One region of the Massilia luteola genome, then DNA from elsewhere that is predicted to be linked to it. Evidence: riboswitches for the same ligand, from Rfam matches in the RefSeq annotation. Region 1 holds a riboswitch; the other holds the start of a gene.
What was found. A riboswitch is a leader RNA that binds a small molecule or an ion and turns the genes downstream of it on or off. The one in region 1 is predicted to bind cobalamin.

Region 1 (20,097 bases):
GATGGCAATCAGCAGCACGATGCCGACGATGCCGATGGTCCGGTACTGGCGCGCCAGGTAGGCCGAGGCCCCCTGCTGGATGGCCAGCGAGATTTCCTGCATGCGCGCGTTGCCGGGATCCTGGAGAAGGACCCATCGGCGCGACCACAAGCCGTAGAATACCGCGATGACGCCGCATGCGACGGCGAAGATGAGCTGCGCGGATGCCATGTCGTCCCCCTCGTTCTTCGATCAAACAACCACAGTCGAAGGCCGTCGTGCGATGTCCGCTGGAGCGGCCTGCCTTGCTGCATTCGCCGCACCAGGTGCGACAAAACTTTGATCTAAAAACCTGGACGGATGGCACTAGTCATCCGGAGCCAAAAAGAGCGGCTTGCGCCGCCCTGGAATGCTCAGCCTGCGAGTGCCGCGAATGCGGCGTCCCGTACCTGTTCGACCGGACCGACACCCGAGATCTTGCGATACCTGGGTGCACCCGGCAGGCCCGATTCCGCCCACTTGTTGTAGTAGCCGAGGAGGACTTCGGTCTGGTTATGGTACACGGCCAGGCGCTTCTTGACCGTTTCTTCCGTATCGTCGTCGCGCTGGACCAGCGGTTCGCCCGTGACGTCGTCGCGGCCGTCGACTTTCGGTGGATTGAACTTGATGTGGTACACACGGCCCGAGGCCGGATGGCTGCGGCGGCCGCTCATGCGTTCGACGATCAGCTCGTCGGGCACGTCGATTTCCAGCACGTAGTCGATCTTGACACCGCTGTCCTTCATGGCGTCGGCCTGCGCGATGGTGCGCGGGAAGCCGTCGAACAGGTAGCCGTTGGCGCAATCCGCGTCCTTCAGGCGCTCCTTCACCAGGCCGATGATGATGTCGTCCGACACCAGCTGGCCCGCATCCATCACCTTTTTCGCAGCCAGGCCCAGCTCGGTGCCTGCCTTGATGGCCGCACGCAGCATGTCGCCGGTGGAAATCTGGGGGATGTTGTACTTTTCTTTGATGAAGTTTGCCTGGGTGCCTTTACCGGCGCCGGGGGCTCCTAACAGAATGAGACGCATGAAGGATTCCTAAAGGTATCTAATAATTTTTTTAGTGCAGTTATCCTTACGCACAGATTGCGCACAGATAACCGCATTGATGCATGTCTGACTAGCTGGTACGAAACTTACCACAAAAGCAGCATTCGACGCCACCGGCGGCCGGCGATCTCTCAGCCGTTTGACCTGGCGCAAGCAGCCTGAAGAGTAGTTTCCAACAGGATCAAGATGTATAGAAAAGCCGCACCCGCTCGAGGTCGGCCGGCGTGTCGACGCCGGCGTGCGGCGCCTCGTCCGTCACGTGCACGGCAATGGGCACGCCATGCCACAGCACGCGCAGCTGTTCCAGTGCCTCGATCGATTCCAGCGGCGACGCCTCCAGTTGCGGATAGCGCTGCAGGAAGGCATTGCTGTAGGCGTACAGGCCGATGTGGCGCAGCGGGACGTAACCGGCCGGCAGCCGGTCGCGGGTGGCGGCGAAGCCGTCGCGGTGCCACGGGATCGTCGCGCGCGAGAAATACAGCGCACGCCCGGCCTTGTCCAGCACGACCTTCACGACGTTCGGATTGAAGGCGTCGGGCGCGTCCGACAGCGGATGGGCGCACGTGGCCATCGGCACGTCCGCAGAAATACGCGCGGCGCAGGCGGCCAGCAGCGCGGGGGCGATCAGCGGCTCGTCGCCCTGCAGGTTGACGACGACGGCATCCGGCGCCAGGTCCAGCGCGCGCGCCACTTCGGCGATGCGGTCGGTGCCGGACGGGTGATCGGCGCGCGTCATGCAGGCCTCGATGCCGTGCGCGGCACACGCGGCCGCGATGCCGGCGTGGTCGGTGGCGACGATGATGCGGGATGCGCCCGATTGCTGCGCCCGTTCGGCCACGCGCACGACCATCGGCTTGCCGCCCAGGTCCGCGAGCGGCTTGTTCGGCAGCCGGGTCGAGGCCATGCGTGCCGGGATGATGACGACGAAACTCATGCGATCACAGGATCGGCTCGACCTTGCGCGCCTCTTCGGCCCACATGATCGGGATGCCGTCGCGGATCGGATACGCGAGGCGGTCCGGGCGGCAGATCAGTTCCTGCGCTTTCTTGTCATATTCGAGCGGTCCCTTGCACAGCGGGCAGACCAGGATATCAAGCAGTCGGGCGTCCACGACATTTCTCCACGATTTGGGCAGCCAGCGCGGCATCGATCTGCGCGCCGACCGGCACGACCCACAGGCGCGGGTCGTTGTTGATTGTTTCAAGTTGCCGACATTTTACTGCATCCTTCTCCGTCACCAGGATGACGTCGGCGTCGACGGCGCGGAACGGGTCGTCCAGGAAGTCGTGGTGATCGGGCAGCGGCAGCTCGGCGACCTCCAGCCCGGCGGCGCGCAGCATGGCGAAGAAGCGCCCCGGATTGCCGATCCCGGCCGCCGCCAGCACGCGCTTGCCGCGCAGCCGAGACAGCGGCACGCGCGCGTTCGCGTCCATCAGGCGCTCGGCGTGGTCGCCCGCCAGGCGCATCTGCCACGGCTGCCCGTGCACCGCGGCGGCCAGCGCCGGCGTGATGTCGGGCGCGTTGACGACGGTGAAATCGCGCCGCCGCGATGGCGCCTCGCGCAGCGGGCCGGCCGGCAGGGTCCAGCCATTGCCGGTGCCGCGGCCGTCGAACAGGACGATCTCCACGTCGCGCGCGAGCGCGTAGTGCTGCAGGCCGTCGTCGGTGATCAACACGTCGACGTCGGGATGCAGCGCCAGCAGGTGGCGCCCGGCCTGCGCGCGCCTGCGGCCGACGACGACGGGACAGCCGGCCCGGCCCGCGATCAGCAGCGGTTCGTCGCCGACGTCCTGTGCGCGCGACGTCGGCAACACTTCGCGCGGCGCCTCTTCCGCGCCGCCATGACCGCGCGAGATCACACCGGGGCGCATCCCGGCCGCGCGCAACTGCTGCGCCAGCCAGATCGTCAGCGGGGTCTTGCCGGTGCCGCCGATGAAGATATTGCCGACCACCACCACGGGCACGGGCAGCCGTTCCGACTTCAGGATGCCGGCGCGGTACAACGCGACGCGCAGCGCGACCAGCACGCGCAGCAGCAACGCAAGCGGCAACAGGGCGATGGCCAGCGGGCCGCGGCGCAGCCAGGCGCGGGTCAAGGTGGATTCGAGGGAGGATGCCATGTAAAGCTTTGGTTCGGAAAGCGCGTTAGCTCAAAAAGCGCGCTAGCGCAAAAACGTCGTTCCCGCGAAGGCGGGGACCCAATTTGCACGCGCATCGTCAGCGCTCGCAGAACTTGGATTCCCGCCGGCGCGGGGAGTCGTTTCCGGCAGTGCCGGAAAGGACGATCTCGATTTACTTCTGCCCGCCCGTCTGCGCCGCGAACGTCAGCTTGTCGTAGCCCGCCATGCGCGCCGCTTCCAGCACGTTGATCACCATCTGGTGCATCGCGAACTGGTCGGCGTTGACGATGATCACGGGGTCCTTCACGGGCGTCGCCAGCGGCTGGCCGTCCGGACCGATGCCGGCCGCGCGCTTGAGGTCGTCCGCCAGGCTCGCGACGCCGTGGAACGCGACGGGGACATTATTCACCGTGTAATTACCCTTGGCATCGACCGTGACGTTGATCTCGAACGGCTTCTCGACGGCCTTCTCGGCATCGGCCGTGGGCAGCGTGATCTGCAGTTCCGTGAACTTGCTGTAGGTCGTCGTGACCATGAGGAAGATCAGCACGACCAGCAGCACGTCGATGAACGGGATCAGGTTGATTTCCGGATCCTCGCGTTTGCGGCCGCGGCGGAAATCGATCATTTGCGCGCACCGTGGACGACGTCGACGAATTTCACGGCCTGCAGCTCCATGTCGATGATGAAGCTGTCGACCAGCGCGCGGAAATGGCGGTAGAACACGAGGGCCGGCATCGCGATCGCCAGGCCGAAGCCCGTGTTGTACAGCGCCACGGAGATACCGTGCGCCAGCTGGGCGGGATTCGTGCCGCTGGCGTTCTGGGCGCCGAAGATCTCGATCATGCCGACGACCGTGCCGAACAGGCCCATCAACGGTGCCAGCGAAGCGATCGTACCCAGCGTCGTCAGGAAACGCTCGAGCACGTGGGCGACGCCCCTGCCCGCTTCCTCGATCGATTCCTTCATCACGTCGCGCGGCGCGTCGACGTTGCGCAGCGCGGCGGCCAGCACGGCGCCGAGCGGGGAATTCGTCTGCAGCTTGTCGATGATGTCCGGAGTGACCTTGCCGTTGCGATAGACCTGGATCACTTCATCGAGCAGCTGGCGCGGCAGGATCTTTTCGCGGCGCAGGTAGATCACGCGCTCGATGATCAGGGCCAGGGCAATGATCGAGGCGATCAGCAACAGCCAGATGGGCCAGCCGGCAGCTTGGAGAATGGCGAGCAAATGGGACTCCTGGATGAGTAAAAATCAATAGACAAGGTAGTTGCGCAATGTAACGTGTTGCCCGGTTTGCGGCAAGTAGAGTTCTGCACACTTTCTGTGGATAAAAGTGTGTGCAAGGCGCGCTCGTGACGCCAAGTACCTTGATTCTTAAAGGATATTTTTCCGTGCGTAAAAACGCGGCACGGTCGGGATGAGTTCCCCTCAGGCAATTTCTTTGGTTCGCACAGGGATCAGCACATGTAGTTGCCCACAATTTCTGTGGATAAATTTGTGAGGAAACAGTCTTACAGACGGTAAGTCTTTGATTTTACACATGGAAATTTCCAAGTCCAAAAAATAGGCACGGTTGAGTGCAACTACAGCCACGTACCGCCCCGACCCTTCTGCACATTTTTTGTGGACAAAATTGTGCGCAAGCGCACAAACCGTAGGCTAAACAATTGATTTGCAAGGGAAAGTCGTGCCCGCCTGTTTTTTGAACAACCGGCTTGCCGACGGTACCGCCCCAGGGAACGGGATTCTTCACACAAACTGTGGAAAACGATGTGAGCAAGATTATTGATCGCTCCTCAAGTCTTTGATTCTAATCACGATTCATCTCCAAGCCCATTTTTTAGGCAAACGGTACTTGTACACAGGCGAACGACCGGAACGGGCGCGTATCCCGACCGCACGGCGTCTTGGGTTATAGTCGCCTCCTCGGAAATGAGGCATGCCGCGACCGGCGTCCGCCTTCTTCACAAATTTTGTGGAAAAGATTGTGAGCAAGCGTCTTGAGCGGGCACGAAGTATCTGAATTTAAACGGGATTTTTGTCGTGCGGCATTTTTAGGCAAGACGTTTTACCTGCGCCGGGCAAGCGGTGCGGGTCAAGTACGCGGACCGCACGCCCATCTGTTCACATAAACTGTGGAAAACAATGTGAGCAACGGCCGGGATCGCGGCCTAAGTGTTTGATTGCTTTAGAAAAACATATGCACGCTGAATTCGGAGGCACCTACGGCTTGTCCACTTTCGCACACATTCTGTGGATAAGATTGTGGCCAAGTACTCGGAGATGCACTCAACCCATTGATCCATAACGCAATTTGATTGCTGCATCGAAATCAGGCAGCAAGCTTTTACTATAAAAATCAGGCGTTTACAAAAACTATCTGTCGTTTTACGGCAGATGTGCCCTACACTGCGCGCAACCATGTTTTTGTGGACAGTCCAACCCAGTTTACGCCTATGTTTCCCACCGAAGACGCCGATCCGGCCTATGCCGCCCCGCCCGTACTGACCGTCACCGCCCTCAACCAGCAGGTCGCGCGCCTGCTGGAACGCACCTTTCCCCTCGTCTGGATCGGCGGCGAGATCTCGAATTTCACGCGCGCGGCGAGCGGCCACTGGTATTTCACGCTCAAGGACGACGCGGCCCAGGTGCGGGCCGTCATGTTCCGCGGCCGCGCCCAGTACGCCGGCTTCACGCCGCGCGAAGGCGACAAGGTCGAGGTCCGCGCCCTCGTCACGCTGTACGGCGCGCGCGGCGATTACCAGATCAACGTGGAGGCGATCCGCCGGGCCGGCGTGGGCGCGCTGTACGAAGCGTTCATGCGCCTCAAGGAAAAGCTGGGCGCGGAAGGCCTGTTCGACGAAGCCCGCAAGCGGCCGCTGCCGCTGTTCGCGCGCACGGTGGGCATCGTCACCAGTCCGCAGGCGGCGGCCCTGCGCGACGTGTTGACGGCGCTCAGGCGGCGCGTGCCGCACGTGCGCATCGTGCTGTATCCGGCGCCCGTGCAGGGTCAGTTGGCCGCGCAAAAGATCGCGGAAGCCATTGCCAACGCGTCGCACCGGCGCGAAGTGGACATCCTGATCGTGTGCCGCGGCGGCGGCTCGATCGAAGACTTGTGGAGCTTCAACGAGGAAGCCGTCGCGCGCGCGATCGCGGCGTGCAGCATGCCCGTGATCTCGGGCGTGGGCCACGAGACCGACTTCACCATCGCCGACTTCGCCGCCGACCTGCGCGCCGCCACGCCGACGGCCGCCGCCGAGCTGGCCGCGACCGCCCGCGCCGACTGGCTCGCGTCGCTGCAGGCGGACGCCGGCGACCTGCGCCGCGCGATGGACCGCGTGCTGTCCGACGCCAGCCAGGGCCTCGACAACCTGTCGCGCCGCCTGCTGAGCCCATCGAGCCAGATCGCCCATCAGCGCCTGAAACTTCTTGCCATGGCCAGCAGTCTGACGCATGCCGTGCGCGCTCCGGTGAACCGGCACGGCGTGCTGCTGGCGCAGATGCAGCAGCGCTGGGCCCGCCATCGTCCGGACTGGAGCGGCCTGCGCACGCGGCTGGAATCGGACCGGCGCCACCTGACGGCGAGCATCGGCAACCAGTTGCGCGCGCGGCGCGAAGCGCTCAACGGCCTGGCCGCGCAGCTCGAACTACTGAACCCGCAGCGCACGCTGGAACGCGGCTATGCGATCGTCAGCAATGCGAAAGGCAAGGTCTTGCATGCACCGGGGCAGATCAAGCCGCGCGACGTGCTGCGCATCCGCCTGGCGGAAGGCAGCGCCGAGGTCAGCGTGGCGGGCGTGCAGGATTTATTGGAGTGAGGGAACCTCGAAAAACCGTCGCGAGCGGCCGCAATGGTGCTTGATAAGCGCAGCCGTACGCGCGTACAGCGAGCATCGCAAAGCGCCAGTGCAACGCGCAGCAGGTTTCCCGACGTTTCCGACAATATGGTGGTTTCGCAAAGCCATATCTGCAACGATCTGCTAACCGGTTTAGAATAAGCGCCCGAATTGCTGTACCGCAGAGACTTCGAGAAAGTCTCCCGTCAACTCACCAAGGAACAAGACATGGAACATACCCTGCCCCCACTGCCGTACGCCAAGGATGCCCTGCAGCCGCACATCTCGGCCGAGACGCTGGAATACCACTACGGCAAGCACCATCAGGCCTACGTCACGAACCTGAACAACCTGATCAAGGGCACCGAGTTCGAAAACCTGTCGCTGGAAGAGATCATCAAGAAGTCGCAGGGCGGCGTTTTCAATAACTCGGCCCAGGTGTGGAACCACACCTTCTTCTGGAACTGCATGAGCCCGAACGGCGGCGGCGCGCCGACCGGCCCGGTCGCCGATGCGATCAACGCCAAGTGGGGTTCGTTCGACAAGTTCAAGGAAGAGTTCCAGAAATCGGCCGTCGGCAACTTCGGTTCGGGCTGGACCTGGCTGGTGAAGAAGCCGGACGGCACCGTCGACATCGCCAACACGTCGAACGCCGGCACCCCGCTGACGACCGACAACAAGGCCCTGCTGACCTGCGACGTGTGGGAACACGCCTATTACATCGACTACCGCAATGCCCGTCCGAAGTTCGTCGAGGCATGGTGGAACACCGTCAACTGGGACTTCGTGAACAAGAACTTCGCCTGAGGCGATTGCCTGTCCGTTCCGGCCTGACCAGGCCCGGAACGACGGGAAACACACGGCCCGCCTCGCGCGGGCCGTGTCGTCTGGTCAGCCGTATCGATGCCCGCGCCGCCGGTCAGCGTGTCGCTGCCGCGGCCGGCACCACGGCATTCGCGGCCCGTTTGTCGCGAAACTGTACGAATTTGTCACCCCTACCCGCCAAACATCCTCCGTTGTTGCCCGCTCTTATACAATGCGAGGTCGAAGGAGAACCTCATGTATCGCGTACTGTTGGTGGAAGACGATCCGCGTCTCGCGGAACTGGTGACGGAATACCTGTCCGGCTATGAATTCTCGGTCGACCTCGTCACGCGGGGCGATGCCGCGCTCGATCACTTCAAGACGGCCGCGCCGGACATCGTCGTGCTCGACCTCATGTTGCCCGGCATGGATGGCATGGTCGTGTGCCGCCAGATCCGCGACGTGTCCGACGTGCCGATCCTGATCCTCACGGCGCGCGAGGACACGTACGACGAGGTGTCCGGCCTGGAGCAAGGCGCCGACGACTTCGTCAACAAGCCCGTGCAGCCGCGCGTGCTGCTGGCGCGCCTGCGCGCCCTGCTGCGCCGCACGCAGACGAAGACGACCGCCGACGCCCGCATGCTCGAGTTCGGCGCACTGCGCATCATGACGAGCGACCGCAGCGTCACGTGGCGCGGCCAGCCGTGCGTGCTCAGCAATACCGAATACAAGCTGCTGCTCGTGCTGGCCGAGGCCGCCGGGCGCGTGCTGTCGCGCGACGAGCTGCTCAAGAAGATGCGCGGCATCGAGTTCGACGGGCTCGACCGCAGCATCGACAACTGCATCTCCAAGCTGCGCCGCAAGTTCGACGACAACCTGTCGGAAAAGATCAAGACGGTGTGGGGCGAGGGTTACTTGTTCTCGCCCTCGGCGTGGAGCTGAGCGCCGAACTTGGGTTCCCGCCTGCGCGGGAACGACGGTTTTTGCTTGGTTTCCGCCTCTGCGGGAACGACGGTTTTTGCTTGGTTTCCGCCTCTGCGGGAACGACGGTTTTTACTTGCTTTCCGCCTCTGCGGGAACGACGGTTTTTACTTGCTTTCCGCCTCTGCGGGAACGACGGTTTTTTCAGCGTCCGCCGGACACGTCGATGAACGTGCCCGTCGCATACGACGCCTCATCCGACAGCAGCCACATGACGGCCGCCGCCACTTCCTCCGCCGTCCCGCCGCGCGCCATCGGCACTGACGATTGCAGGCGCTGGATGCGGCCCGGCTCGCCGCCGCTCGCGTGCATGTCCGTGTCGATCAGGCCCGGCCGTACGCCATTCACGCGGATGCCTTCCTGCGCCACTTCCTTCGCCAGGCCGATCGTCAGCGCGTCCACCGCGGCCTTCGACGCCGCATAGTCCACGTATTCGTTGGCCGACCCAAGCACGGCCGCGCGCGACGACACGTTCACGATGGCGCCGCCATTGCCGCCATGCCGGGTCGACATGCGCCGCACCGCTTCGCGCGCGCACAGGAAGCTGCCCGTGACGTTGGTCGCGAGGATGCGGCCGATGCGCGCGGCATCCATGTGCTCGACGCGGCTCTGGCGGGCGAGGATGCCGGCGTTGTTGACGAGGGCGTCGAGCCGGCCGCAGCGCGCATCGATGGCCGCGAACAGGCGCTCGACGGCGCCCTCGTCCGCCACGTCGGCCGCGACCGCGAACGCCTGTCCGCCGGCCGCTTCGATGGCGCGCACGACGCTGTCCGCCGCGCCGGCGTTGTCGCGGTAATTCACGCAGACCGTGTAGCCGCGCCGTGCCGCCAGCAGCGCGCAGGCGGCGCCGATGCCGCGGCTGGCGCCCGTGACGAGTATCGTCTTGTTCATCGTTGTCCTTGCATGGGCTTATTCGAAGATCGGCACGATCGCCAGCGGCGCATTGTACGTGATGACCTGGGCCCGTTCCGCGCCCGCGCCGAAGCGCCAGGTCACGATGGGAAATCCTTCGTCGGGATCGCCCGTGAAGGCCGCGCCGGCCGTCACCGGCAGCGCCTGTTCGACGCCGTCCGCATGGCGCAGGCGGGCGCCGGCCGATTCCTTTTTCGGGAACACGAAGCGCACGCCGGCGCACTGGCGCGCGCGCTGCGAGGCATCCACGTAACGCACGAAACCGAGCGCCTGGGCGCAGGCCGTGCGCAGGATCGCGGCGTCGTACTCGCCGTCGGCGCGCGGCGCGATCGTCACCTGCGGGCGCAGCACGAACGGCATGCCTTTGCGGTTCAGTACGAGCGCCGCGTTTTCGTCGTAGGCCGCCTTCTGCAAGGGGAATACGGTGCGGCCGAGGGCGTCCAGCGGCAGGTTCAGCTGCGTGACCCTGCCCGTCAGCGTCAGCTGGGCGCCTTCGCCGAGGCCCGCATGGTCCCTGGACTGCACTTGCAGCTGGCTCTGCAGCAGATTCTTCGGCCCGCCGTATTTCTCGAACTGGACCATGGCCCGGTACGCATCGCGGTAGCTCACCCATTCGCCCGCCTGCGCCTGGGCGTGCGCGACGGTCGGGATGACCGCGGCAAGCCAGGCGAAGGCAGCGACGAGTTGGCGGGATGCGCGCATCATCAGAACCGGTAGGCGATGGCGGTCGAAACCGTCAGGTTGGTGGACCGCTCGACGAGCGGGCTGTGCGCGGCGCTGCCCAGCAGGCGCCTGGCCTGCAGGTTGGAGGTCAGCATCCACGAGGGCGACCAGGCCCAGTTCCAGCGCACGCCCACGTGCGCATCCTGCAGGCCGCCGCCCGCCTCGTAGTAGGAAAAACGGCTGCGCGACACTTCCGCCGCGGTGACGCCGAAATACGTCTGGTTGTAGTTGCGGTTGACGACCGTGACGCCGGCGGACAGCGACACGTGATGCCGCGCGCCGAGTTCGACGGCCAGGCGCTGCACGCCCAGGTCCAGGCGGGCGCCGTCGTGGTCGTTGCCGGCGCCGTACAGCAGGCTGCTCATCAGGCGCCATTGCGGCGTCACGTAATAGTTCGCGAAGGCGCCGCCCTGCAGGCGGGCGCCGATCTTGTCCATGCCGTCCAGGTCCGTGTTGCGCATGTTGCGCTTGTCGATCGGCTCCGGGACCGGGCCGATCAGCATCGTGTCGGTGCTGCCGATGCCGCCGATCGCCTGGCCGGTTCCCGTCCGGTCGCGCCCCGGTTGCACGGCCAGCAACGGGCCGTACTCGAACGTCGGATCGTCCGACAGGTGCATCCCGGCGCTCATGCCGGAAATAAACAGGCCGTTGCTCCATTGGACCTGGAGCACCGGCAACGCCGATACCTTGCGGCTTCCCGTCCCGTCCCAGCGCGGCGCCGACTGCACGCCCAGGCCCGCGTACATGTCGCGGCTGCCGTCGGGCATGGGGTTGGTCGCCGGCGTCTGGGCCCACGTCGTGCCGCAGGCCGCGCCCAGCGCGAGGAAGAGAAGCTTGTTCATGTTCACGGGTGAAAGATTCGGGAAGACAATATTCTACGGCTTTGTCTCCCGTCCTCCCATATCCTTTCCTACCGCGTTGCCACTTCGAGCGCAAATTCCACTGGCAGGTCGCTGCGCGGGACGACGACGAGGTGCGCCGGTGTCGTCACATGCATGGCGCAGGCGATGTCCGGCCCCGGCACGGACCTGAGCTCGTGCACGAGGATCCTGTCGGCCGTGCGCACGACGCCGTCGATGGCCGTCGTGTAGCAACCGCTGGCGCCGGTCCCCATGAACACCCCGACGACCATGTCGGCCGCGAAGTCGACGGCGGGCTGCGCGCGGCCGGGTGCGTGTTCGTTCCACAGGCGGGTCCAGGCGGCCGCATCCTTGACGACGACGGTGCGCGCCGCGTGGATGTTCGACAACGCCGTCACATCCGCCGTCCGGAACGGCACGTCCGCGGCGGTCGCCGTGATGAAGGCGACGTCCGCATCCGTACGGTCGACGGCCACCACCTGCATCGGGTGGCTCACGACCGGCAGGCAGACCGCTTGCGCCGGGGTAGCGCGCCCGGCCACTTCCACGTCCAGCTTGCTGGCGCCGGCCGCCACGCGGGCGATGGCGATGCCGTGGCAACTGTCGCCGTACTCGCCCCCGAACACGCCGACGAGCATCTTGCGCGTGAAATCGACCTTCGGCACGGCAGGCGCCGGCGTGCGGCCGGCGGCATGCTGGCGCCACAGCTTGTCCCAGGTGGCCTGGTCCTTGACGACGACGGTCTGGGGCGCCGTCACGCCCGACAGGTTGTCCCGCGCCACCGTGTCGTAGGCGATGGCCGTGCCGGCCGGCGGCATGAAGCTCAGCGGCTCGACCGTGTGGGCGCTGCCCAGGCCCAGGTCGGGCCGGTCGGCGTTCTTGACCAGCGTCTCGAACAGCGCGCGGGCGCTCTCGTCCTGGCAATCCGTCCTGGGGCCGGCGATCGTGTCGCCGGACGAGCACAACCGCGTCTCCGGCGTGCTGCCGAACAGGACCTGCCCATATGACGCATCGGCGCACTGGCCGGCGCGGTCCCAAAACACTTGCTTGCCGTCGATGACAAATAAACGGTTGCGTGTCTCGTTACAGCCGGCGGTGCGCGCCATCTCGATGAACGGCGCCGTGGCGAGGGCGGCGGGGTTCGGCTCGCCCACGGCGATGCCCGGCGTGGCTTGCAGGTCGTGCATGGTACTTCCACCACCGCAGGCGGCCAGTACCGCACCGACGACGACCGCGCCCAGCGGCCATATCACGCGTCCAGGAATGCTCATTCTCCCCTCTCTCAGGAGTACGATGGCGCCGTGTGCCCGGCACGCATCGGAATAAAAAAGGCCCACCGTCTCTCGCGCATCAGGTGGGCCAAACGGAAAACCCGATAAGGACACGCCGAACCGCCCGCCGCGCGCTGCGGGGCCGGCCCGCGCTGCCCGCACGGTGTTCGAGTGCCCTGACGATGCGAATCGTACGCAGGTGCGGCAAGAACTTCATCCGCCGACTGTCGGGCATTTGTCCACAATTTGTAAATAATGGTTTTATAGGCCATTGCTCCTATACAATTTCGATATGTGCAAGACAAAACCTGACCCAGTGTTTGCCGTGACCGGAGGATGATGGCGTGAATCGCCTGTTCTTCCGTTTCTTCGTGCTCGTGATGCTGTCGATTACGGGCGCGACGTTCGTGATCTATTTCGTCTTCGCCCGCCTGTTCGGCGACCCGCTCGACGACATCGCGCGGCGCCAGGCGTCGGCCCAGATCTTTCTGCTCGAACAATATGTCGACCGCGCCCCGGCCGACGAGTGGCTCGGCCGCCTGAACAAGGTGCGCGAAGTGTCCGAAGCCCATTTCGACCTGATCCCGCTGGACCAGGCGCGCGCCGCCCTGCCCGCGCGCCAGCATGCGGCGCTGGAGCGGGGCGACGTCGTGCTGGACCCGCAGCACAAGGCATTCTTCCGGCGCGTCGACCTGCACGGCGAGCGCTACATCGGCAGCAACGAGGAAGCGATCCACGCGTACAACCTGCCGATCGACCTCGGCCAGGCCCTCGCGATGGAAGTGGTGCGCTACGTCGTGGTGGCGCTCGCGCTGCTGGTGCCCATCGCGCTGTGGTCGCGCGCGCACTGGCAGGCGTTGCAGACGCTGTCGCGCGTGGCGGACGAGTTCGGCGCCGGGCAATTATCGGCGCGGGCCGACCTGAAGCCGGCGGACGCCGTCTATCCACTGGCCGAGCGCATCAATGCGATGGCCGAGCGCATCCAGGGCCTGCTCGAAGCGCAGAAGAACCTGCTGCATTCCGTCTCGCACGAGTTGCGCACGCCGATCGCGCGGCTGGAGTTCGCCCTGGAATTGTTGAACGAGCGCGCGGCCGATCCGGCCTTAAGCAAGCGCATCACGGCGATGGAGGGCGACCTGGCGGAGTTGAACGACCTCGTCAACGAGCTGCTGTCGATGAGCAAGCTGGACAATGCACAGGGCACGCAGCGCACCTTGTTCGACCTGGAGCCGCTGCTGCGCGAATGCGCGGATGGCCTGCATCCGCGTCCGCAGCGCCTGCACGTGGACCTGGGCGAGCGCCTGGGCAGCATGGACGCCGACCGCCGCCTGCTCGCCCGTGCCATCGGCAACCTGCTGAGGAATGCGCAGAAATACGCGGCGCACGAGGTGGCGCTGCGCGTGCGGCGCGACGATTGCCGCATCGAGATCGCCATCGAGGACGACGGCCCCGGCATCCCCGAAGAGGAACGGGAACGCATCTTCGAACCGTTCTACCGGCTCGACCGCAGCCGTGACCGCGCCACGGGCGGGTTCGGCCTCGGCCTGTCGATCGCGCGCAAGGCGATCGCACTGCACGGCGGCCACCTGAAGGTCGAGCAGTCGCCGCTGGGCGGCGCGCGCTTCGTGATCAGCCTGCCGGACGGCGTGCTGGCCGCGTAGCGCCGTGGCTGCGGCGCCGCCTCAGCGGCGGCGACCCACCGTTGCCGGGGCTTCCGGCGTCACGTGGCGCATCCCGTACCACAGGTGCTGCCACCAGTGCTCGCGCGAATGCACGGCCAGCAGGCATTGCCGGTCGATCTCCCCTTTGAAGATGGGATCGGCGCACTGTTTCGTCATCAACGCGTTGCGCTGGTTTTCCGCATTGACCAGCGCAATGGCGAGCCAGAAGACCAGGCCCGCGAGCACGACCACGATGCACCAGGCGACGTGGTTCCAGTTGCTCGAGTCGAACAAGTGCTCCTCGTCCGGCTTGGACTTGTCGTACATCTTCAGGATCTTGCCTTCGACATCACTCATTGCGCTGTTTCTCTACCTTGCGTTGTTTCGCTTATTTCGACTTCGCCGCTTTCGCCACCAGGGCGTCCATCACCTGCAGGGTGGCCTGGAACAGCACCGGTTCGCTGCTGCTCTTGACCGAATTGTAGACGATCGCGGGCGAGGTCTGGTACTTGCCGTCGATGATGATGGTCGGCACGCCATCGACCTTGTAATCGGTCGTGATCTGCGGCAGCTGGCGCAGCCTGGTCGTCACGCCGAACGAATTCCACACGTCCATGAATTTGGCGCGGTCGATGCCGTTCTTCGCCACCCAGTCGATGATCGCGGCGTCCGTGTTCAGGCGCAGGTGATCCACGTGCCAGGCCTTGAACACCTTGGGCTGGAATTCCTCGGCCTTGCCCATCGCTTCCAGCGTCAGGTACAGGTGCGCTTCCGGATCCTTGGCGCCGGAGAACGGCAGGTGCACGCGCTTGAAGTGGATGTTGTCGCCCTGCTTTTTGACCCACTGCTCGAGCTGCGGTTCCAGCGCGTTGCAGTGCGGGCAGTGATACATGAAGAACTCGATCACCTCGACCTTCTTGCCCACGGCCTGCACCGGCTGCGGCTGAGCGAGCGTCACGTATTCGACACCGTTTTTGGGGTCGGTCGGCGACGCGAAAGCGGTGCTGGCGGCGAGCACGGTAGCGAGCAGGGCAAAACGCAGGGAACGCATAATTTTCCTTCTATGTTGGTTGAGCAAACGATCGCGAGATTACCACTTTTTCGCCCACCAACCTTAGCCCTGGCTTATTTATTGCATTTCGTTACCGTCGTAACCAACACCGGGGTCAGAGCCCGATTTTTGGCAATTTCCCAAAATCGGGCTCTGACCCCGGTTCTCAGAAGTCGTAGCGCGCCGACAGTTTCAGCTGGCGTCCATCGCTCGGATAGATGCCGGACTTGCACCCGAACGCATTGCTGAAGTAATGGCGGTCCGCCAGGTTCAGCCCCGCCGCGGCGATTTCCCACGCGCCCAGCTTGATGGCGTAGCGCCCGTCGAACGTGGCGTACGACGGGATGCGCGCCGCGCAGCCGTTCGTGAAGTCGCTGCCGTAGCGCTGGCTGTCCACCCACTGCGCGCCCACGTCCGCCGACTGGCCGTTGTCCGATGCCCAGGCGAGGCGCGCGGTCAGCACGTTCTTCGGCACGAGCACCAGTTCGCGGCCGGTGTTCGGGCCTGCCGTGAAGTGCGCGATCACGTGCTGCACGTGCGCGCTCGCGCGCCAGCCGGCGGCCAGCTGTGCCTCGGCATCGATCTCGAAGCCCTTGCGCTCCGTCGGGTCGAGGTTCGTGTTGACGCCCCAGCCGCCGTTCGCGGTCGGATCGTAGAAGATCTCGTCGTGCAGGCGATGACGGAACACGCGCGCCGTCAACGTGCGGCTGTCGTCGCCCGGCGCGTGGCGCAGGGTCGTGCCGAATTCCAGGTCGTGCGACGTCTGCGCCTTCAGGATGTCGGTGCTGGAGCGGTAGCTGTTCTCGTCGACGTTCGCGACGCGGTAGCTCTGCCCCGCCTTCGCGTACACCTCGACCAGCGGATGGACGCGGTAGCTGGCCTGCGCTTCCCACGCGTTCTGCGCCTGCGAGCGGTCTTCCGCGGGGGCGCCGGCGAGCGCGTCCACATAATCCTTGTCGAAGTTCTCATGGCGCGCGCCGAGGGCGATGCGGCCGTCGTGGGCCGGGTCGAAACGCAGCTCGTCGCGCAGGTACACGGCCTTCGCGCCCTGGCTCGCGTCGGCGGTCGAAAACGACGACGCCGTCTTGCGCTTCCAGCGCGTGAAGTCCAGGCCGCCCACCAGTTCGTTGAGCATGCCGCCCGCACTGGCGAGCCAGCGCGCGCGCGGGGAGAACTGGTCCTGGCGGCCGTCGTACGCGTTGACCGACGTGAAGCTCGTCGACAGATAGTTCGAACGCACGTTGCGCTCGCGGTGCGACAGGTCCGCGGCCAGGTCGACGGCGCCCACGCGATACTCGGCGAAGACGTTCGCGCGGTCGGTGTCGAGCGAACCGAAGTCCTTCGGCGTCGAGGCCAGCGTCGGGTCGGCGTCGAACTGGGCCAGGGTCAGCGAACCGGGGAAGCGCGACTCCTGGCGCGCGCTCTCCACGTGGATGCCGGCGCGGCCGCCGGTGAAGCGCGTCTGCACGTTGAGCGATGCCGTCGTCTGGTCGAAATCGCTGTTCTTGCGATAGTTGTCGCTGCCCTGGCGCGCCACCGCGATGTCGGCGCTGACGGCGCCGGCCGTCTGCGACAGCGATGCGCGCACGTCGTGTTCGTGGAACGAGCCGCCTTCCGCGAACACGGAACCGTGCGTGCCGGCGGCGAGCGCGCGGCGCGTGGTGATCTGGATGACGCCGCCAGTCGCGCCTTCGCCATACAGCACGCTGGCGCCGCCGCGCGTGATCTCGATGCGTTCGACCGTGTCGATCGGGATCGTCGACAGCACGGCATTCGTCAGCTCGTTCTCGTTCAGGCGCACGCCGTCGACCATGATCACCATGTTCTGCGCGCCGTTGGTCCCGAAGCCGCGCAGGTCGAGCGCGAAGTCGGGCGACGAGTCCAGGCTCTGGCGGCCGAACACGCCGCCGACCTTGCGGATCGCGCTGTTCACGTCGTTGACGCCGGCGCGGCGGATGTCGTCCTGCGTGATGACGGTGGCGCCGATCGGGCGCAGGCTTGCCACGCTGGGGAAGCGGGAACCGGTGACGACGACGGTCGACGGGACGTCGTCCTGGGCGCACGCGGCGCCGGCGAACAGGGACAGGGATACGGCGCAGGCCAGCGCGATCGGCGTCAAAGCCGGCGCGCCGCGGGTGGAGGCGGCAAAATGCATTGGATGTTCTATTTTCGGGTTGGCACCGGCAAGCGTCCCCGCACGCCGGCGTACACAAAAAGCGCGGCGCGAGCCGGCTTCACCTGTCTGGCCGGTCTCCGGGCTCCAAGACGGACCGCCCCACCTTCCTATGCAAGCACAGTGGTCATCGGGGCGGCCTGTCGCCGTGCGGCGACGCTTGTTTACCGTTGCGGGGGCAGCACACGCTGGCGTGCCGCCGGAGGCGGCGCCGCTTCGTGTTTCCCGTTTAACTGCACGCGCAGACGCGCATGCGGGCACCAGAACCCCGGGATTATAACCCTGCCAACGCCGCGCCGCACGAAACCCGCGCGGACCCGCCGCGAACTCGCATATAGTGAGCGCACCGACGAGCCACGCCTGGAGTCCCGCATGCATCCGCGTTTTACCTCGCTGCCCCGCGCCGCACTGGCCGCCGCCCTGCTGCTGGCGGCGGCGGTGCTCGCCGCGCCGGCAGCCGCGCCTTCGATCGCGCCGGCAGCCCCGCCTTCGATTGCGCCGACGGCAGCGCCTTCGATCGTGCCAGTGCCCGCACCGGCGCCCGGCGGCATCGCCCTCGCCGCGCCCGATGCCGCCGCCGTGCGCGTCCCCAGCGGCCCGGACGCCTGGGGCGGACCGCGCACGGGGCAGGAGCCGACCTTGTCCGACCGCGTCGTCCATTACGACATCGCGGCCACGCTCGATGCGGACAAGCACACGGTGACCGGGCACGAACGGCTCACATGGCGCAACCGCAGCGCGGTCGCCGTAACGAGCGTCTACCTGCACCTGTACATGAACGCGTTCGACGGCGCCGGCAGCACGTTCTTCACGGAGCGGCGCGAACGCGACGGCTCGTACCGCGCCGCCACCGACATCAAGGGCGCGTGGGGCCACATCGAACTGCGCCGCGTCGCGCAAGGCGGCGCGCACGTGCCGTGGACCTTCGTCCATCCCGACGACGGACCCGCCACCGACCACACGGTGGTGCGCTTCGACCTGCCGCGGGCCGTGGCACCGGGCGGATCGGCCACGTTCGACATCGATTTTTTCACGCAGCTGCCGCGCGTCGTCGCGCGCACGGGCTACTTCGGCACGTTCCACCTCGTCGCCCAGTGGTTCCCGAAGATCGGCGTGCTGGAACTGCCGGGCGAGCGCGGGGCAAGCGCGCCGCGCTGGAACGTGCACGAGTTCCACATGAATTCCGAGTTCTACGCCGACTTCGGCAGCTATGACGTCAGCCTGACCGTCCCGCGCGGCTACACCGTGGGCGCGACCGGCGAGCCGCAAGGCGCCCCCGTCGACAAGGACGGCATGCGCACATGGCGCTTCGCCCAGGGCGACGTCCACGATTTCGCCTGGACCGCCGACCGGCAGACGGCAAAGCCGCTCGTCGACACGTGGACCGGCCCGGGCAGCCCGCAAGTGACGGTGACGGTGCTGTATCCGCCTGAATTCGGCGCCAGCGCGGCCCCCGCGCTGAAAGCGGCAAAGGCGGCGCTGACGTATTTCTCGGACACGCTGGGGCCGTACCCGTACAAGACCCTGACCATCGTGATCCCGCCCTACAACGCGGAAGAAGCGGGCGGCATGGAATACCCGACCTTCTTCACGACCGAGGCTTATCGGACGGTCGAGCCGCGCACCACGAACCAGTCCGCCCTCGCCTTCGTCACGATCCACGAATTCGGCCACGGCTATTTCTACGGCCTGCTCGCGTCGAACGAATTCGAAGAGCCGATGCTGGACGAGGGCCTGAACGAATACTGGGACAACCGCATGATGCGCGACCAGGGCCGGCTGGCATACATCGCGACGCCGCTCCTGCGCCGGCTCGGCTTCGCGCCCGGCTACCCGACCTTCGACGCCGAGCGCGCCGCCACGCCGCGCGACGACCCGGCCGATCCGCCCGGCGACAACGCGTGGCACCGCCTGCAAGACATCGGCCCCGTCTACACCCGTACGGCGACGCTGATGCGCGACCTCGAAGCGCGCATCGGCCGCGCCCCGATGGAACACGCGTTCAAGGAGTACTACCGGCGCTGGAAGTTCCGCCACCCGAGCATCGCCGACCTGCGCGAGACGCTGGCCGAGGTGACGGGCCGGCGCGCCGACATCGAGGACGTGTTCGCGCGCCAGGTCTACGCCGTCACGCGCGTCGACGATCGCATCGGCGACTTCACGAGCGTGGCGTTGCCGCCCCTCGCCGGCATGCGCCAGCGCGGCGGTGCGTGGATCGAGGACAAGCAGGCCACGGTCGACCGATGGAACGAGGAGACGCGCACGCGCTGGCACAAGCTGCATCCGCACGCGCCGGACGGCACCGGACCGTATCCGTATCGCACCGAGGTGACGGTCCGCCGCCTCGGCGCACCGGTCCCGCAGACGCTCGTCGTGAAATTCGCCGACGGCAGCCGCGAGACCGTGCAATGGAACGCCGACGAACGCTGGCACAAGTTCGTGTGGACGAAGACCGCACGGGCCGTCTCGGCCGAACTCGATCCGCAACGCCTGCACTACCTCGACGTGAGCAAGCTCGATGACAGCCGCACCCTCGAACCGGATACGCGCGCATCGCGCCGCTGGGGTCTCGACTTCGCGGCCGTCGCCGACTATCTCCTGGCCCTGATCGCGACGCTATGACGACCGAAT
Region 2 (3,439 bases), on a different contig from region 1:
CTTCATCGCCCTGCAGTTCTTCACGCGCTTGCCGATCCCGGCGTGGGTCGGCTTCGACGCCAGCTGGCTGCAGCATGCGTCGCGTTACTTCCCGCTCGTCGGCGTCGTCGTCGCGGCGATCGCGGCGGCCGTGTATTACGCCGGCGCGCTCGTGCTGCCCGCGCCGGTGGCGGCCGTGCTGTCGACCGCGGCCTCGATCTGGATCACGGGCGCGTTCCATGAAGACGGCTTTGCCGACACGTGCGACGGCCTCGGTGGCGGCATGACGAAGGAACGGGCACTGGAGATCATGAAGGATTCGCGCGTCGGTGCCTACGGCGCGATCGGCATCATGTGCATGCTGGCGGCCAAACTGTCCGCGCTGGCACTGCTGCCGCCGCGCGTGGCCGTGGCCGCGCTGTTCGTCGCGCATCCGTTCTCGCGGCTCGCGGCGACGGCGCTGATCTGGAAGCTGAAATACGTGCGCAGCGAAGGCAAGGCCAAGCCGCTGGCGCAGCAGATGACGACCGCCGAATTCGCGATCGCGGCGCTGACGTGCGCGCTGCCGGCGGCGTGCGTGCTCGCCACCGGCAGGATGACACCGGCCGCCCTGCTGGCCGCCGTGCTGGCCGCGACGGCCGCCGCGCTGTGGCTGGGCCGCCTGTTCGTGCGCCGCCTCGGCGGCTATACGGGCGACTGCCTCGGCGCCGTGCAGCAACTGGCCGAAGCGCTGGCCTATCTTGCCGTGCTGGCGACGCTGGGCCACGGCACCTGGACCGCGGCATGACGCTGTATCTGGTGCGCCATCCGCGGCCGGACGTGGCACCGGGCCTGTGCTACGGCGCCAGCGACGTGCCCGTGCCCGAAGCGGAGCTCGCGCGCGTGCACGCCGCGCTGGCGCAGCGCAAGTTGGACGACCTGCCTGTCTACGCCAGCCCGCTGCAACGTTGCGCCCTGCTGGCCGAACGCCTCGCATCCGGCCGCGTGACGTTCGATGCGCGCCTGGCCGAGATGGATTTCGGCGCGTGGGAGCTGCACCCCTGGTCCGCGATCCCGCGCGCCGACGTCGACGCCTGGACCGCCGACCTGCTCCACTACCGTCCCGGCGGCGCGGAGAACGTGCTCGACGTGGCGCGCCGCGTGCATGCCTTCGTCGACGATCTGCGTGTCCCCGCCGCGCTGATCGTCTGCCACGCCGGCACCATCCGCCTGCTGGCGGCCCTGCATGGCGGCGCATCGCTGGAACAGGCCGCGCTGCACGCGGCGCGGACGCCCCATCGCATCGGCTACGGCGACGTCGTCGTGCTGAAAGACTGACAACGGCGCACACCAAACGCCGTATAATGTCGGCGTTTTGGTGCTCGCGTCCGATCTCTCGGGCGCAGTTAAACGGGAAACACGAAGCCTCGCTTTCATGAGCAAGCGCCAACGTGTGCTGCCCCCGCAACGGTAAGCAAGTGCCGCCCGCGTTCGACGCGTGCGCGGCAACCGTCTCCACATACCACTGTGCATCCGCATGGGAAGGTCGGACGGCCATACTTGCCAGCCCGGATACCGGCCAAAAGGTGGAAGCGCGCGGTTCGCCCGCGCTTCTGTTCACCTGGCTGACGGGGACGTCGGCCGGTTGTCCGTTACGTAGATCATCATGTCCTTTCCCGTTTCCCGGCAGGCGGCCGCGCTGTCGCTCGCATTCGCCGCCGCCGCATCGGCCCACGCCGATCCCATCCCCGACACCGTCGTCGTCACGGCCAATCGCACGCCGCAGCACGTTGATGACGTCATTCCCGACACCGTCGTGGTCACGAGCGACGACATCGCCCGCGCCGGCGCGGGCTCCGTCGCCGACGTGCTGCGCCGCCAGCGCGGCATCGAGATCGGCCGCAACGGCGGCGCCGGCACCAACACGACCGTCTTCCTGCGCGGCGCCAACAGCAACCAGGTCGTCGTGCTCGTCGACGGCGTGCGCATCGGCGCCGCGACCACCGGCGCGGCCGCGTGGAATGCCCTGCCGCTGTCGTCGATCGACCATATCGAGATCGTCTACGGTCCCCTGAGCTCCCTGTACGGCGCGGACGCCATCGGCGGCGTCGTGCAGATCTTCACGAAGCAGAGCGACGGCCGGCCCGCCTTCAGCGCCGGCGCGGGGGGCGGCACGTATGGCACGAACCAGTACGACGCCGGTGTGCACGGCTCGACGGGCGGTGCGCACGGCGTGACGTATGCGCTCTCCGGCGCGCGCGAAGAATCGGACGGCTTCTCGGCCACGCGCCCCGGGGCATACGGCTACAACGGCGACGCCGATGGCTATACGCGCAACAGCGTCAACGGCCGCGTCGCGCTGCGCCTGGCGGAAGGCCACGAGATCGGCGCGCAATTCCTGCAGAGCCGCCTGAACGCGCAGTACGACAGCGGCAGCTCGGCCTTCGACGCGCACAACATCCAGGAAGTCGACAGCTATGCCGTATTCCTGAACGACCGCATCCGGCCCAACTGGCGCAGCAGCGTCCAGCTGGCGCGCTCGGAAGATAAACTGGGGAGCTTCACGGGCACTGCGCCTTCCGGCACCACGCAACTGAACACGCGCCAGGACGAGTTCACGTGGCAGAACACGTTTGACCTGGACGGCGACACGCTGCAGCTGCTGGCCGGCCACCGCAAGGAACAAGTCCTGTCCAGCGCCATCGCTGACGTCAACCGCACGCGCATCACGAATTCGATCTCGGCCGCGTACGACCTGCGCCGCGGCAGCCAGCTGCTCGACGTCAGCGCGCGCACCGACCGCTCCGAATACGGGTCGAAGACGACGGGCGCAGCCGGCTACGGCTACGAATTCACGAAGGACCTGCGCGCCACGGCCAGCGTCGGCACGAGCTTCCGCGCGCCCACGTTCAACGAGTTGTACTACCCGCACTACGGCCTGTCGAGCAACAAGCCGGAACGGGGCCGCAACGCGGAAGCGGGCGTGCAATACCGCGTGGCCGGCGTCGACCTGCAGGCGAATTACTACCGCAACCGCCTGACCGACATGATCGTGTCCGTCACGCCGTGCCCGGGCCATCCCGGCGGCAGCTGCGCCTACAACGTCGACCATGCGCTGCTGGAGGGCCTGACGCTGGCGGCAAACACCCGCCTCGGCAACCTCGACCTGCGCGCCAGCGCCGACCTGCAAAACCCGCGCGACGACACCACCGGCAAACAGCTGGCCCGCCGCGCGCGCCGCCACGCCAGCGTCGCCGCCGACTACAGCCTGGGCCAGGTGGACGCCGGCGTCGAGTTGCAGGCATCCGGCCGCCGTTTCGACGACGCCGCCAACGTGAACCGCCTCGGCGGCTACGGCCTGCTGAACCTGTACACTACCTGGCACATGACGCGCGACTGGTCGCTGCTGGTCCGCGTCGACAATGCCGCCGACAAGGCCTACGAACTGGCGCGCAACTACGGCACGGCCGGGCGCACCTGG

Region 2: linked by a shared signal. The riboswitch ahead of U9J41_RS28575 (TonB-dependent receptor domain-containing protein) and the one ahead of U9J41_RS07695 (TonB-dependent receptor) in region 1 are both predicted to bind cobalamin.

The regions. Positions count from the first base shown of each region.
Region 1 is NZ_JAXOFN010000004.1:220,331-240,427, forward strand. It holds gene U9J41_RS07610 (sodium-translocating pyrophosphatase) at 1-210, opposite strand, end outside; gene adk (adenylate kinase) at 393-1,049, opposite strand; gene kdsB (3-deoxy-manno-octulosonate cytidylyltransferase) at 1,252-2,004, opposite strand; gene U9J41_RS07625 (Trm112 family protein) at 2,009-2,182, opposite strand; gene lpxK (tetraacyldisaccharide 4'-kinase) at 2,163-3,191, opposite strand; gene U9J41_RS07635 (ExbD/TolR family protein) at 3,364-3,816, opposite strand; gene U9J41_RS07640 (MotA/TolQ/ExbB proton channel family protein) at 3,816-4,421, opposite strand; gene xseA (exodeoxyribonuclease VII large subunit) at 5,651-7,012, shown strand; gene U9J41_RS07650 (superoxide dismutase) at 7,259-7,837, shown strand; gene U9J41_RS07655 (response regulator transcription factor) at 8,090-8,776, shown strand; gene U9J41_RS07660 (SDR family oxidoreductase) at 8,960-9,706, opposite strand; gene U9J41_RS07665 (hypothetical protein) at 9,725-10,432, opposite strand; gene U9J41_RS07670 (MipA/OmpV family protein) at 10,432-11,292, opposite strand; gene U9J41_RS07675 (hypothetical protein) at 11,361-12,497, opposite strand; gene U9J41_RS07680 (ATP-binding protein) at 12,926-14,242, shown strand; gene U9J41_RS07685 (hypothetical protein) at 14,264-14,599, opposite strand; gene U9J41_RS07690 (thiol:disulfide interchange protein DsbA/DsbL) at 14,631-15,293, opposite strand; gene U9J41_RS07695 (TonB-dependent receptor) at 15,460-17,448, opposite strand; cobalamin riboswitch at 17,521-17,746, opposite strand; gene U9J41_RS07700 (M1 family metallopeptidase) at 17,839-20,088, shown strand; gene U9J41_RS07705 (hypothetical protein) at 20,085-20,097, shown strand, end outside.
Region 2 is NZ_JAXOFN010000055.1:1,913-5,351, forward strand. It holds gene U9J41_RS28565 (adenosylcobinamide-GDP ribazoletransferase) at 1-766, shown strand, start outside; gene cobC (alpha-ribazole phosphatase family protein) at 763-1,296, shown strand; cobalamin riboswitch at 1,318-1,556, shown strand; gene U9J41_RS28575 (TonB-dependent receptor domain-containing protein) at 1,625-3,439, shown strand, end outside.